2 linked regions of the Methylobacterium currus genome follow. The protein of the gene in region 1 binds, or shares a complex with, the protein of each later gene. Links are inferred from orthologs where the notes say so. Each region holds a gene or a part of one and is shown on either strand. Other genes may lie near its edges. The genes, in order: accC and accD.

The links.
Region 2: the proteins of accC (region 1) and accD are in contact, whole or in part, in a solved structure (PDB 8UXZ), measured with the Escherichia coli proteins. The link is inferred for Methylobacterium currus from one-to-one orthologs.

Annotation. Positions count from the first base shown.
Region 1 is NZ_CP028843.1:2,337,063-2,343,805, forward strand. Bases 2,161-4,963 are described here. They hold accC (acetyl-CoA carboxylase biotin carboxylase subunit), read left to right. Parts: upstream 2,161-2,785; coding sequence 2,786-4,141; downstream 4,142-4,963. Other genes in these bases: accB (acetyl-CoA carboxylase biotin carboxyl carrier protein), read left to right, coding at 2,281-2,772; DA075_RS11170 (hypothetical protein), read left to right, coding at 4,399-4,686; aat (leucyl/phenylalanyl-tRNA--protein transferase), read left to right, coding at 4,853-4,963. Outside these bases: DA075_RS11150 (pyridoxal phosphate-dependent aminotransferase), read right to left, coding at 1-1,089; DA075_RS11155 (DsbA family protein), read left to right, coding at 1,286-2,113; more of aat, read left to right, coding at 4,964-5,515; DA075_RS11180 (TonB-dependent receptor), read left to right, coding at 5,792-6,743. UniProt on the Escherichia coli protein: This protein is a component of the acetyl coenzyme A carboxylase complex; first, biotin carboxylase catalyzes the carboxylation of the carrier protein and then the transcarboxylase transfers the carboxyl group to form malonyl-CoA.
Region 2 is NZ_CP028843.1:5,068,066-5,074,770, forward strand. Bases 3,941-6,705 are described here. They hold accD (acetyl-CoA carboxylase, carboxyltransferase subunit beta), read left to right. Parts: upstream 3,941-4,728; coding sequence 4,729-5,682; downstream 5,683-6,705. Other genes in these bases: trpA (tryptophan synthase subunit alpha), read left to right, coding at 3,941-4,679; DA075_RS23450 (bifunctional folylpolyglutamate synthase/dihydrofolate synthase), read left to right, coding at 5,863-6,705. Also shown: DA075_RS23425 (GumC family protein), read left to right, coding at 1-2,206; DA075_RS36755 (hypothetical protein), read left to right, coding at 2,382-2,717; DA075_RS23435 (ABC transporter ATP-binding protein), read left to right, coding at 2,818-3,750; more of trpA, read left to right, coding at 3,858-3,940.

The sequences.
Region 1 (6,743 bases):
GTGGGCGCCGGCCTCGGGATCGAAGTCGAGGCCGGGCGTCGCCGCGACGCCGGCCTCGTCGAGCATCCGGCGGCAGAAGCCGATCGAGTCGTTGGTGAGCCGGGCCACGTCGGCATAGAGGTAGAAGGCGCCGTCGGCCGGGTGCACGTCGCCGAGGCCGAGGCTCGGCAGCTCGCCGAGGAGGAGCGCGCGGGCCCGGGCATAATCGGCCTTCACCGCCTCCAGCTCCTCGGTGGCGTCGAAGGCGGCGAGGGCCGCCACCTGCGATAGGTAGGGCGCCGAGATGTAGAGGTTCTGCGCCAGGCGCTCGATCGGCCGCACCAGGCCTTCCGGCACCACCATCCAGCCGATGCGCCAGCCGGTCATGCAGTAGTATTTCGAGAACGAGTTGATCACGACCGCATCGGGATCGACCGCCAAGGCGGTCGCGGCCGGCACGCCGTAGGTGAGGCCGTGATAGATCTCGTCCGAGATGAAGCGCAGGTTCAGCGACCGGCAGGCCTGCGCCAGGGCGCGCAAGGCCGCCTCGTCGATCATCGTGCCCGACGGGTTGGCGGGGCTCATCACCAGGAGGCCGGAGAGCGGCGCGCTCGCGTGCGCAGCCCGAAGGCTCGCGGCGGTCGGGACGAAGCCGTCCTCGGCGCGCAAGGTCAGCCCCACCGGCTCGAGGTCGACGGCCTGGAGCACCGAGCGGTAGGCCGGGTAGCCCGGCGCCGCGATGGCGACGCGCCCGCCGGCATCGAACAGGCTCAGGAAGGCGAGCACGAAGCCCGCCGAGGAGCCGGTGGTGACCACGACCCGCTCCGGCGCCACCGCCACGCCGTAGGCCTCGGCGTAGTGGCGGGCGATGCGCTCGCGCAAGGGGGCGATGCCGAGCGCCTCGGTATAGGGGATGCGGCCCGAGGCCAGCGCGTCTTGCGCCGCCGCGATGGCCGGACGGGGGGCGGGCGCCGAGGGCTGGCCCACCTCCATATGCACCACGCTGCCGCCCTGCCGCTCCCGCCGCGCCGCGGCGGCGAGCACGTCCATCGCCAGGAAGGGCGCGACGCGGGCGGCGCGGCGGGAGACGAGGGAAGGAGAATCGGACATGATGGGCCTTGGAGCGTTCTTTCAGGTCACGGGCGCGGGTGCGCCCCCGCACATAGCGGGATTTGCCGGCAATTGCGCCCCGCCACCGGCGCAAGCGTGATTTGACAAGCCTGCCGCGAAACCGCCTAACCGGCGGCTCAAGGAGCGCGCCAGGATTGTGCGCCACCGACCGTGAACGACCCCGATGAGGACGACGATGCTGCTCCTGCCCCGCCTTCTGCCCGCCCTTGCGCTCGCGGGCCTCGTCGCCACGGCCGCGCCGACCCGGGCGCAGGCGCCGACGACCACGCCGGCGGCTCCGGGCACGGCGGCGCAAAGTCCCGCGACCTCGGGCGCGATGACCGACGCCCAGCGCCAGGCGATCGAGAGCGTGGTGCGCGACTACCTGCTGAAGAACCCGGAGGTGCTGCAGGAGGCGATGGCCGAGCTGGAGAAGCGCCAGCAGGAGGCCCAGAAGGTCGCCCAGGCCAGTGCCCTCAAGGAAACCCGCGACACCCTGCACAACTCGCCGCACGGCTTCGTCGCCGGCAACCCGAACGGCGACGTCACCCTGGTCGAGTTCTTCGATTACAATTGCGGCTACTGCAAGCGGGCGCTCACCGACCTGCAGACCCTGATCAAGGGTGATCCTAAGCTGAAGGTCGTCCTGCGCGACTTCCCCGTGCTCGGGCCCGACTCGCTCGAGGCCAGCAAGGTGGCGCTCGCCGCCAAGCAGCAGCTCAAGGGCGACAAGCTGTTCGACTACCACACCCGCCTGCTCGAGAGCCGCGGCCGGGTGAACGGCGAGCGGGCGATCGCGGTGGCCAAGGAGATGGGCCTCGACATCGCCAAGCTCCAGAAGGACATGCAGGCCCCCGACATCCAGGCGGCGCTGCAGGAGAATGTGGGCTTGGGCGACAAGCTCGGCCTGTCGGGCACCCCGGCCTTCATCATCGGCGACGAGATCATCCCGGGCGCCGTCGGTGTCGACCCGATCCGCAAGACGGTGGCCGGCGTGCGCCAGTGCGGCCACGCCACCTGCTGAGCCTCGACGCCTTCGCCCGTCGCGACCGGCGCCCCTATCGCGGGCCGGCCGCATGGTCTATGAGGCCCGCCGATCGCCCGCCGGATCGCATGACGCCCCCGCGTCGTCCGGGACACGGGTCCCGGCGGGTCAACCCCCGCCCTCAACACGATTGCCGAAGACCCGCCGTGCCCTCCAACAACAAGCCTGATCCCTTCGACCCCGAGCTCGTGCGCGAGCTGGCGACCCTGATCGCCGAGACCGATCTCAGCGAGATCGAGGTCGAGAAGGGCGACCTGCGCATCCGCGTCGCCCGCGAGCGCGCCGTGCAGCAGGTGCAGGTCCCGGTGGCGGCCGCCGTCGCCCCGCCCCTGCCCGCCGCCGCGATTCCCGCCGCCGCGCCGGTGCCCGCCGCCGACGCCGACCCGAAGGCGCTCGCCGCCCATCCGGGCGCGGTGCTCTCGCCGATGGTCGGCACCGCCTACCGCAAGCCCTCGCCGGACGCCAAGACCTTCGTCGAGGTCGGCTCGCGGGTCGAGAGCGGCGCCCGGGTGCTGCTCGTCGAGGCGATGAAGACCTTCAACGACATCGTGGCGCCGCGCGCCGGCACCGTCACGGCGATCTTCATCGAGGACGGTCAGCCGGTCGAGTTCGGCGAGCCCCTCCTGCTGATCGAGTGACCTTAGGGGCCCCATGTTCGACAAGATCCTGATCGCGAACCGGGGCGAGATCGCGCTCCGGATCCTGCGGGCCGCCAAGGAGCTCGGCATCGCGACGGTGGCGGTGCACTCCACCGCCGACGCCGACGCCATGCATGTGCGGCTCGCCGACGAGAGCGTCTGCATCGGCCCGCCGCCGGCCCGCGACAGCTACCTCAACATCCCGTCGATCATCGCCGCCTGCGAGATCACCGGCGCCGACGCGGTGCACCCGGGCTACGGCTTCCTGTCGGAGAATGCCCGCTTCGCCGAGGTGCTGGGCCATCACGGCATCGGCTTCATCGGCCCCAAGGCCGAGCACATCCGGGTGATGGGCGACAAGATCGAGGCCAAGCGCACGGCCAAGCGCCTCGGCATCCCGTGCGTGCCGGGTTCCGAGGGCGGCGTCACCGAGATCGACGAGGCCAAGCGGGTCGCGGCCGATATCGGCTACCCGGTGCTGATCAAGGCCGCCTCCGGCGGCGGCGGCCGCGGCATGAAGGTCGCCCGCAGCGAGGCCGACCTCGAATCCGCCCTGATGACCGCCCGCACCGAGGCCAAGGCGGCCTTCGGCGACGACGCGGTCTACATCGAAAAATATCTCGAGAAGCCGCGCCACATCGAGGTGCAGGTGCTCGGCGACGGCCGCGGCAACGCCATCCACCTCGCCGAGCGCGACTGCTCGCTCCAGCGCCGGCACCAGAAGGTCTGGGAGGAAGGCCCCTCCCCGGCCCTCAACGCCGAGATGCGCGAGCAGATCGGCGGCACCGTCGCCCGGGCGATGCAGGAGCTGGGCTATAGCGGCGCCGGCACGATCGAGTTCCTCTACGAGGACGGGCAGTTCTACTTCATCGAGATGAACACTCGAATTCAGGTGGAGCACCCTGTTACCGAGATGATCACCGGGATCGACCTCGTCAACGAGCAGATCCGGGTGGCGGCGGGCGCGCCCCTGTCGGTGCGCCAGGAGGACGTGCGGGTCGAGGGCCACGCCATCGAGTGCCGCATCAACGCCGAGCACCCCTCCACCTTCCGGCCCTCGCCCGGCACCATCACCTACTTCCACCCGCCCGGGGGCCTCGGCGTGCGGGTCGATTCGGCGGCCTTCCAGGGCTACCGCATCCCGCCGCACTACGACTCGCTGATGGGCAAGCTCATCGTCCACGGCCGCACCCGCAACGAGTGCCTGATGCGGCTGCGCCGGGCGCTCGACGAGTTCGTGGTCGCGGGCGTCGACACGACCCTGCCGCTGTTCCGCACCCTGGTGCGCAACGCCGACATCCAGAACGGCCTCTACGACATCCACTGGCTCGAGGAATTCCTCAAGACCGGCGGGCTCGAGATCGGCTGACGCCCGCGCAGGCGGCTGGACCGTCGCAAGGGGCGCCGCGTGGCGCCCCTTTGCATGTCCGGACGCGCTTGTCCGGGTGCGGCACCGCAGCAATCGATCGGGCGCGATATTTTTGGAAGCGGCGCGGAACAGCGCGGCTTCCCAAGGGTTCTCTCGGCAACAGCGGCAAGGACAGGTCGGTCAGGCATTGCGTCAGGCAGCTGACGGGACCGATCGAGGCCGCGACAATTCCAACCACAACCGAGAGAGATCTGACGATGCGCGTGCTCAAGCTCGCCGCCGTGGCCGCCCTCCTGGCCACTCCCGCCCTCGCCCAGACCCCTGGCTATGATGCTCCGGCCTCTCGGGGCCCGGTCGCCCCGGTCGTCGACCCGCTCACCACCGGCACCGTGGTCGCCCCCGTCCCGGCCGGTCCGGGCCCGGTCGGCGGCGTCGGTCAGTCGACCTACGAGACCCAGGTCGATTCGGCCAAGGGCGGCAACGCCGCGATGCCGAGCCGCCTGAACCCGAACCTCGGCAACACCGCGGGCGGACCGGCGAACTGAGCCGAGGCGACGCCCTGCGATCGAAACGGTCCGCGGCCCAGAGCCGCGGGCCGTTTCTCGTCGCGGCAGGCCGCGTGCCCTATCTTGGCCAAGGCTCGATCTTTGCCAAGGCTCGGCCATGGGGGAGAAACGCTTCCCCGCCCTGTCCCGCCCGGAACCTCTGTCGATGCACGGCAGCCTGAACGTCGAGATCACCGCCGAGATCCTGCTCAAGGCCTACGCGGCCGGTATCTTCCCGATGGCGGAGGATGCGGATGACCCGACCCTGTACTGGGTCGAGCCGAAGGAGCGGGGCATCCTGCCCCTCGACCGCTTCCATCTCGGCCATCGCCTCGCCCGCACGGTGCGCAACGGCGGCTTCGAGGTGGTGACCGACCGCGACTTCGATGCGGTGATCGAGGGCTGCGCCGCGCCGCGGCGGGACAGCGACCGCACCTGGATCAATGCGCGCATCCGCGCCCTCTACGGCGAATTGTTCGATCTCGGCCATTGCCACACCGTCGAGGTCTATGCCGGCGAGCCCCGCATCCTGGTCGGCGGGCTCTACGGGGTCTCCCTCGGCGCGGCGTTCTTCGGCGAGAGCATGTTCCACGTCGCCCGGGACGCCTCGAAGGTGGCACTGGTGCACCTCGCCGCCCGGCTGAAGCGCGGCGGCTACACCCTGCTCGACGCCCAGTTCGTCACCAGCCACCTCGCCCAGTTCGGGGCCGAGGAGGTGCCGCGCCACGTCTACAAGGCGATGCTGCGCGCCGCGATCGACCGGCCGGCGCAGTGGGACAGCGCGCCGCTCACCGGGTCCGAGGCGGTCGCGGCCCTCGGCCTGACCTGACCGCATCGGGCCACCCTCGGCAAGTCGAAGACCCGGGAATATCAAGCAGTTCCGATTGCCGGATCTTCCCGCGCAAAGTCTCCCCGGCTTCTCCGATTGTTGCCATGAGGTCACGACCAGCGAGGTTCGGGCGCCAACTCTGCCTCAGAACTGCCCGATCGGGCAATGCCCTGTCAGGCGGGATTGCGGCGGAACGGTGAAGCTCGCTATCTCTCCTACCCAGGTTGGCGCCGGGCAGCGCCACAACAGCGAGTTGGGTGGGGGAACATGTCGGGCATGACGGCGTCGCGCTGGGGGCTTCTGGTCACGACCGCTCTCGTCTCGGCCGGGCTGATCGCGCCGGCGGCGGCGCAAGAGACCATCGCCCTGGAGACGATCGACGTGGTACCGGTGACGCCGGTGGCCGGTGCGGGCGGTACCGGGCGCTCGGCCACGGGCGAGCGGATCGGCGGCGGCGGCGCCCTGCCGCTCGCCAAGGTGCCGTTCACCGTCGAGACCGTGACGGCCAGGATGCTCGAGCAGGACCGCGCCACCCTCGACCCCACCTTCACGCTGGCCCGCACCACCCCGGGCGTGAGCCTCTCCGACGGCCAAGGCAACAGCTTCCGCCAGACCCTGACCTATCGCGGCTTCGACGCCTCGCCGCTGCTCGGCGCGCCGCAGGGGCTCGCCGTCTACCAGAACGGCACCCGCATCAACGAGGCCTTCGGCGACGTGGTGAACTGGGACCTGATTCCCCAGGTCGCGATCAACCGCATCGACATCGTCACCGGCAACCCGATCTTCGGCCTCAACGCGCTCGGCGGCGCGGTCAATATCGAGATGAAGAACGGCTTCACCTGGCAGGGCAAGGAAGTCTCGGTGATGGGCGGCTCGGACGGCCGCATCCTGGGCACGCTCCAGTACGGCGAGGTGATCGGCCCCTGGAGCTTCTACTTTGCCGGCGAGGGCCTGCGCGATGCCGGCTGGCGCTACCAGTCGCCCTCGGAGATCGGCCGGGTCTACGCCGATATCGGCCACCGCAGCCTCGATTCCGAGTTTCACATCATCGCCTCGGGCGCCAAGACCTATTTCGGCGCCGCCGCGGCCTCGCCCGTCGACTTCACCCGCGACAACCAGCGGGCGATCTTCACCTACCCGCAATCGATCGACACCGAGGTCGGCCAGATCCAGGTCACCGGCAAGGTCGCCGTGTCGCCGACCTGGGAACTCTCGGGCAACGCCTATG
Region 2 (6,705 bases), 2.7 Mb from region 1 along the record:
CGTGACCCCGCGCTACACCGCGGAAGCGAAGCTCCTGCTCGAGAGCCGCGACAGCGCGCTGACGCGGCTGCAGCAGGACCGGGGCGAGCTGCCCCAGCCGATCGACGAGCAGGCGGTGGCGAGCCAGGTCCAGGTGGTGATGTCCCGCGACATCGCCCGCGAGGCGATCAAGAGCCTCGGCCTCGTCGGCAACCCCGAATTCGACCCGATGGTCCAGGGCGTCGGCGGCCTCCAGCAGGTGCTGGTGATGCTCGGCCTCGCCCAGAACCCCCTCGAGCGCGAGCCGGTCGACCGGGTGCTGGAACGGTACTTCGAGCGGCTGCTGGTCTATCCGGCCGGCAAGTCGCGCATCCTGACGATCGAGTTCCGCTCGAAGGATCCCGAGCTGGCCGCGAAGGCCGCCAACACCATCTCGGACCTCTACCTCTCCTCGCTCGCCGCCGCGAAGGTCGACACCGCGCGCTACGCCTCGACCTGGCTCGGCACCAATATCGAGACCCTGCGCAGCCGCGTCGCGGAGGCCGAGGCGAAGGTCGAGACGTTCCGGGCCCGCAACGGGCTGATCGGCAGCGGCGGCGCGGCCAACCAGCCGCTCGCGGCGCAGCAGCTCGCCGAGCTCTCGACCCAGCTGACCCAGGCCCGCGCCGCCCAGGCCGATGCCGGCGCCAAGGCCAAGCTGATCCGCGAGATGCTGAAGGACGGCCGCGGCTTCGAGATCCCGGACGTCGCCAACAACGAGCTGATCCGCCGCCTGGTCGAGCAGCGCATCGGCCTGAAGGCGCAGCTCGCCCTCGAGGCCCGCACCCTGCTGCCGCAGCACCCGCGGATGAAGGAGCTGCGCGCCCAGCTCGAGGGCCTGGAGACGCAGATCCGCGCCGCCGCCGACCGCGCGGTGCGGACGCTCGAGAACGATGCCCGCATCGCCGGCAGCCGGGTCGAGAGCCTGCAAGCGACGGTGGACGGGCAGCGCGGCATCGTCGCCAAGGCGAACGGCGACGAGGTCGAGCTGCGCGCCCTGGAGCGCGAGGCGAAGGCCCAGCGCGAGCAGCTCGAATCCTATCTCGGCCGCTTCCGCGAGGCGGCGGCCCGCGACGCGGCGAGCGCCGCCCCGGCCGATGCCCGGGTGGTCTCGCGCGCGGTGGTGCCCGACCTGCCGTCCTTCCCCAAGAAGCTGCCGATCGTCCTCTTCGCCACGGTGATCGCCTTCCTGTTCGCCATCGGCAGCATCGTCGCCAGGGCGCTGCTCGCCGGCGATCCACCCGGACGCGGGCGCGGCCGCCCGCCCCTGCGCCGGCCGCGGATCGAGCCGGAGCCGGAAGCCCCCCTCGCGGCGGCGCCGGCCGTCGCCGTGGCCACGCCCGCGGCGGCCTCCGCCCTCGCGCCGTCCGAGCCGGAGGCGGCGGCCCCCGTGCCGGCTCTCACGGCCGCGCCGGTCCTGGACGCGAAGCCGGCCCCGGCCGTCGAGCCGGCGCCGCTCGCGGCGGCGTCCGCCGACCTCGTGCCGCCGCCGCCTGCGCCCGCCGATCCGGTCCCGCCTGCCGCGGCGGCGGAGCCGGTCGAAGCCCCCCCTGTCGCAAGCATGGTGCCGGCCCGGCTGCCGTTCGAGGCCCGCTACGACCTCGACGTGCTGGTGGCGCGGCTCGACGCGATCGAGACCGCGGGCGGCGGCCGGCGACTGCTCCTCGTCGGCACCGGAGGCGAGACCGATCTCGACGGCCTCGCCCGCAGCCTCGGCCTCGCCGCTTCCCTGCACGGCCGCGCGCTCCTGGTGCGCCTCGACGAGCCGCAGGATTCCCGCCCGGGCCTCATCGACCTCGTCGCCGGCCACGCCGACTTCACAACGGTGATCCAGCCCGATGCCGGCCCGCGCCTGAACCTGATCGGCCGCGGCCGCGGCGAGGTCGGTACGCTGATCGCCGCGCGCGACGCCCTCGGGCTCACCGTCGACGCCCTCGGCGAGGCCTATGATTGGGTGATCGCCTGCCTGGGCGACGGCTTCTCTGCCGAGACCCGGCCGCTGGTGAGCGCGGTCTCGGCCTGGATGGACGCCGTGGTGATCGCCTCGAACGCCGAGGCCGACGACCCGCGCCTCGTCGGCCTGTACGACGCCGCCGAGGCCGCCGGCGTGCCGGAGGTGATCGTCGCCCGGGACCGGGCGCCGGCGGAGGTGCCGATGCCGTCCTACCCGCTGCGCCGGTCGGCCTGAGCGGGCGCCCCGTCCCGCGCGGCGACAGGGAATCCCGCGCGCCGCGGTACGGGGCCCTGCCGCCGGATGCGCCGATCGGCGCCGGTGTCCCTCGCGGTGGAAAAATGCATAAGGTGGCGGGATCGTCCCCTTTTCGGCGCCCCGCGACCTAGGCGGGCGCCCCCGAGAGCCCACCATGCGCCTCCTCGTCGCCTCCGCCCTCCTCGCCCTCGCCGCCGGTACCGCCGCGGCGCAGACCGAGACGCCCGCCCCGCTCGGGTCGACGCCCGCGGGCGTCGCCGCGCCGGAGGCGGCGCCGGCGCCGGCGTCCCCCGCCGCCGGCCGGCGCCAGCCCCGCCGGGTCGATGGCGCGGGTCCTGCCGCTGTCGGCCCGACCGCGGCCAAGCCGGCCGTCGCAAAGGCCGATTCGGCAGAATCTCAGCGCAAGGCCCAGGCCGCCACCGCGGCCCGGGACAAGGCCTGGGACGTGAGGATGAAGCGCACCCTCGGGTCGATCTGCCACGGCTGCTGAGCAAGGCCGAGAGCCACGCCGAGGCGAGAGTCCCGACCGGACGGGATCCCGACCAGGCGAGAGTCCCGACCAGGCAAGGTTCCCAACCAGGAATGCGCCGATGATCCGTTTCGAGGGCGCGGCCAAGACCTATCCCGGGCAGGCCCGACCGGCGCTCGACGCCTTCGACCTCGCGGTCGAGGCCGGCGCGACCTGCGTGCTGATCGGCCCGTCGGGCTGCGGCAAGTCGACCGCCCTGCAGATGGTCAACCGCCTGGTGGTGCCGAGCCTGGGCCGGGTCCTGGTCGAGGGGCGGGACGTCGCCGGCCTCGACCCGATCGGGTTGCGCCGTCGCATCGGCTACGTGCTCCAGGGCGTCGGGCTGTTTCCGCACCGCACGGTCGCCCAGAACGTCGCGACGGTGCCGGGCCTCCTCGGCTGGCCGCGGGCGCGGATCGCCGAGCGGGTCGACGCGATGCTCGACCTCGTCGGACTCGACCCCGGCGAATTCCGCGACCGGCGCCCGGACGCGCTCTCGGGGGGTCAGCGCCAGCGCGTCGGCGTCGCCCGGGCACTCGCCGCCGATCCGCCGGTGCTGCTGATGGACGAGCCGTTCGGTGCCGTCGATCCGGTGGCCCGCACCCGCCTGCAGGACGAGGTCCGGGGGATCTTGGGGAGGCTCGACAAGACCGTTCTGATGGTCACCCACGACATCGACGAGGCGGTGCGGATGGGCGACACGGTCGCGCTGATGCGGGAGGGACGCCTCGTCCAGGTCGCGGCGCCGGCGTCCCTCCTCGCCGCCCCCGCCGACGCTTTCGCGGCGGAATTCGTCGGCGACGACCGGCTCCTGCGGCGTCTCTCCCTGCTGCCGGCCCGCGACCACGCCGAGCCGGGTCCCGCCGGCGACGCGCCCCGCCTGTCCCCCGACGCCTCCCTCAAGGATGCCCTGGCGTTGATGCTCGCGAGCGGGGAGGAGCGGGTCGGGATCGGCGACGGCGCGGTGACGCTGTCGGCCCTGCGCGCCGCCGCGGAAGGCGGCCGGCCGGCGTGAAACTTTATCTGCGGCCCCCGATGGTGTAGGCGCGGCGATCCGTTCCGCCCGTCCGCGGCGCACGCTCTCTTTTATCGAGCGCAGCGCCGCCTCCGAGGTCGCCCCCGATGTCCACCCGCCTCGCCGACACCTTCGCCCGCTGCCGCGCGGAGAACCGCGCCGCCCTCGTCACCTACGTGATGGCGGGCGATCCCGATGCCGAGACCTCGCTCCGGGTGCTGCGCGCCCTGCCGGAGGCCGGAGCCGACATCGTGGAGTTCGGCCTGCCCTTCACCGACCCGATGGCGGACGGTCCGGCGATCCAGGCGGCGGGCCTGCGGGCGCTGAAAGGCGGGCAGACGCTCGCCGGCACCCTGGACCTGGTGCGCCGCTTCCGGGAGGAGAACGCCGCCACGCCCGTGATCCTGATGGGGTACTACAACCCGATCTACATCTACGGCGTCGCCCGCTTCCTCGACGAGGCCAAGGCGGCGGGGATCGACGGGCTGATCGTGGTCGACCTGCCGCCGGAGGAGGACGACGAACTCTGCCTGCCGACGATCGCGGCCGGCCTCGCCTTCGTCCGGCTCGCCACGCCCACGACCGACGAGGCGCGCCTGCCGGCGGTGCTCGCGAACACCGCGGGCTTCGTCTACTACGTGTCGATCACCGGCATCACCGGCACGGCGACCCCGGATTTCGGCGTCGTGGCCGGCGCCGTCGAGCGCATCCGCCGCCACACCGACCTGCCGGTGGTGGTGGGATTCGGCGTCAAGACCGGGGCGCACGCCGCGGCGCTGGCCCGCGCCGCCGACGGCGTGGTGGTGGGCTCGGCGATCGTCGCTTCCCTCGCCGGCTCCCTCGACGGCGAAGGCCGGGCCCAGGCCGGATTGGTCGAGGCGGTGACGAGCCTCGTGCGCGAGCTTGCCGCCGGCGTGCGCGCCCGCTGAGCACCATCCCCATATCCGCTGATACGAACCCGACGGCCGAGGAGCGATCATGGTCGAGGCGATGAACTGGATCTCCGAGGTCGTGCGCCCGAAGATCAAGACGCTGTTCAAGCGCGAGACGCCGGAGAACCTCTGGGTGAAGTGCCCGGAGACCGGCCAGATGGTGTTCCACAAGGAGGTGGAGGCCAATGGCTGGGTGATTCCGGGCTCGGAGCACCATCTGCGCATCACCGCGCAGCAGCGCCTGAAGCTGATGTTCGACCAGGGCACCTGGCTCGACGTGCCGCTGCCCGAGGTGGCGGCCGATCCCCTCAAGTTCCGCGACGAGAAGCGCTACGTCGACCGGCTCAAGGACGCCCGCGCCAAGACCGGCATGACCGACGCGTTCAAGGTCGGCTTCGGGCGCGTCTCGGGCCTGCCGATGACCCTGGCGGTGCAGGATTTCGGCTTCATGGGCGGCTCGCTCGGCATGGCGGCCGGCGAGGCCTTCGTGCGCGGCGCCGAGACGGCGCTCGAGAAGCGCACCCCCTACGTGCTGTTCGCGGCCTCCGGCGGGGCGCGGATGCAGGAGGGTATCCTGTCCTTGATGCAGATGCCCCGCACCACCGTGGCGGTGCGCCGGCTCAACAGCGCCCGCCTGCCCTACATCGTGGTGCTGACCAACCCGACCACCGGCGGCGTCACCGCCTCCTACGCGATGCTGGGCGACGTGCACCTCGCCGAGCCCGGGGCGCTCATCGGCTTTGCCGGCCCGCGGGTGATCGAGCAGACCATCCGCGAGAAGCTGCCCGACGGCTTCCAGCGCGCCGAGTACCTGAAGGAGCACGGCATGGTCGACCAGGTCGTGCACCGGCGCGACCTGAAGGGCACGATCGCGCGCCTGTGCGGGCTGCTGATGCAGGTGCCGGCCGAGAGCGCGGCAGCGCAGGCCGAGGCCAGGGCGGAGGCGAAGCCGGACGCCAAGCCTGACACCAAGGCCGACGCCAAGCCCGTGCCGGCGTGAGGCGCCGGGCAGGCCCGTCCCGATCGCTCGTCGGGCCTGCGGACTTGGTCCCGACTTCGTCGGGCTTGCCGGCTTGGTCCCGACTTCGTCGGGCTTGCGGGCCCGCCCCGCCTCTGATCCTCTCTCGCGCCCCGCCGCCCGACCGGCGGGAAGCCAGGTCGAGCCCCCGCGAGAACGCCGATGGAATCCTCCGACGCCCTGATGGCGCGCTTCCTCGCCCTGCACCCGCGCACCATCGACCTGTCCCTCGGCCGGATCGAACGCCTGCTCGCGGCCCTGGGCCATCCGGAGCGGCGCCTGCCGCCGGTGATCCACGTGGCGGGGACGAACGGCAAGGGCTCGACCATCGCCACCATGCGGGCGATCCTGGAGGCCGGCGGCCTCTCGGCGCATGTCTACACCTCGCCCCATCTGGTGCGGTTCCACGAGCGCATCCGCCTCGGCGCCGTCGGCGGCGGCCGCTTCGTGCCGGAGGACCGGCTGGCGGAGGCCTTCGCCCGCTGCGAGGCGGTGAATGCCGGCGCACCGATCACGGTGTTCGAGATCACCACCGCGGCGGCCCTGCTGCTGTTCTCCGAGGCGCCCGCCGACGTGCTGCTGCTCGAGGTGGGCCTGGGCGGCCGGGTCGACGCCACCAACGTCATCGACCGGCCGGCCTGCGCCGTGGTGACGCCGATCGGCCGCGACCACGCCGAATATCTCGGCGACACCGTCGAGGCGGTGGCTGGCGAGAAGGCCGGCATCTTCAAGCGCGGCTGCCCCGCGGTGATCGCCCCGCAGGACTACGCCCAGGCCGACGCGGTGCTCTGCGCCCGGGCCGAGGCGATCGGCGCCGGACCGATCTTCGTCGGCAACCAGGATTTCTCCGCCCACGAGGAGCGCGGCCGGCTGGTCTACCAGGACGAGGACGGTCTCCTCGATCTGCCGCGGCCGCGGCTCGCCGGGCGCCACCAGATCGTCAATGCCGGTACGGCGATCGCGGCCTTGCGCGCCGCCGGCTTCGGCGACATCGGCACCGAGGCC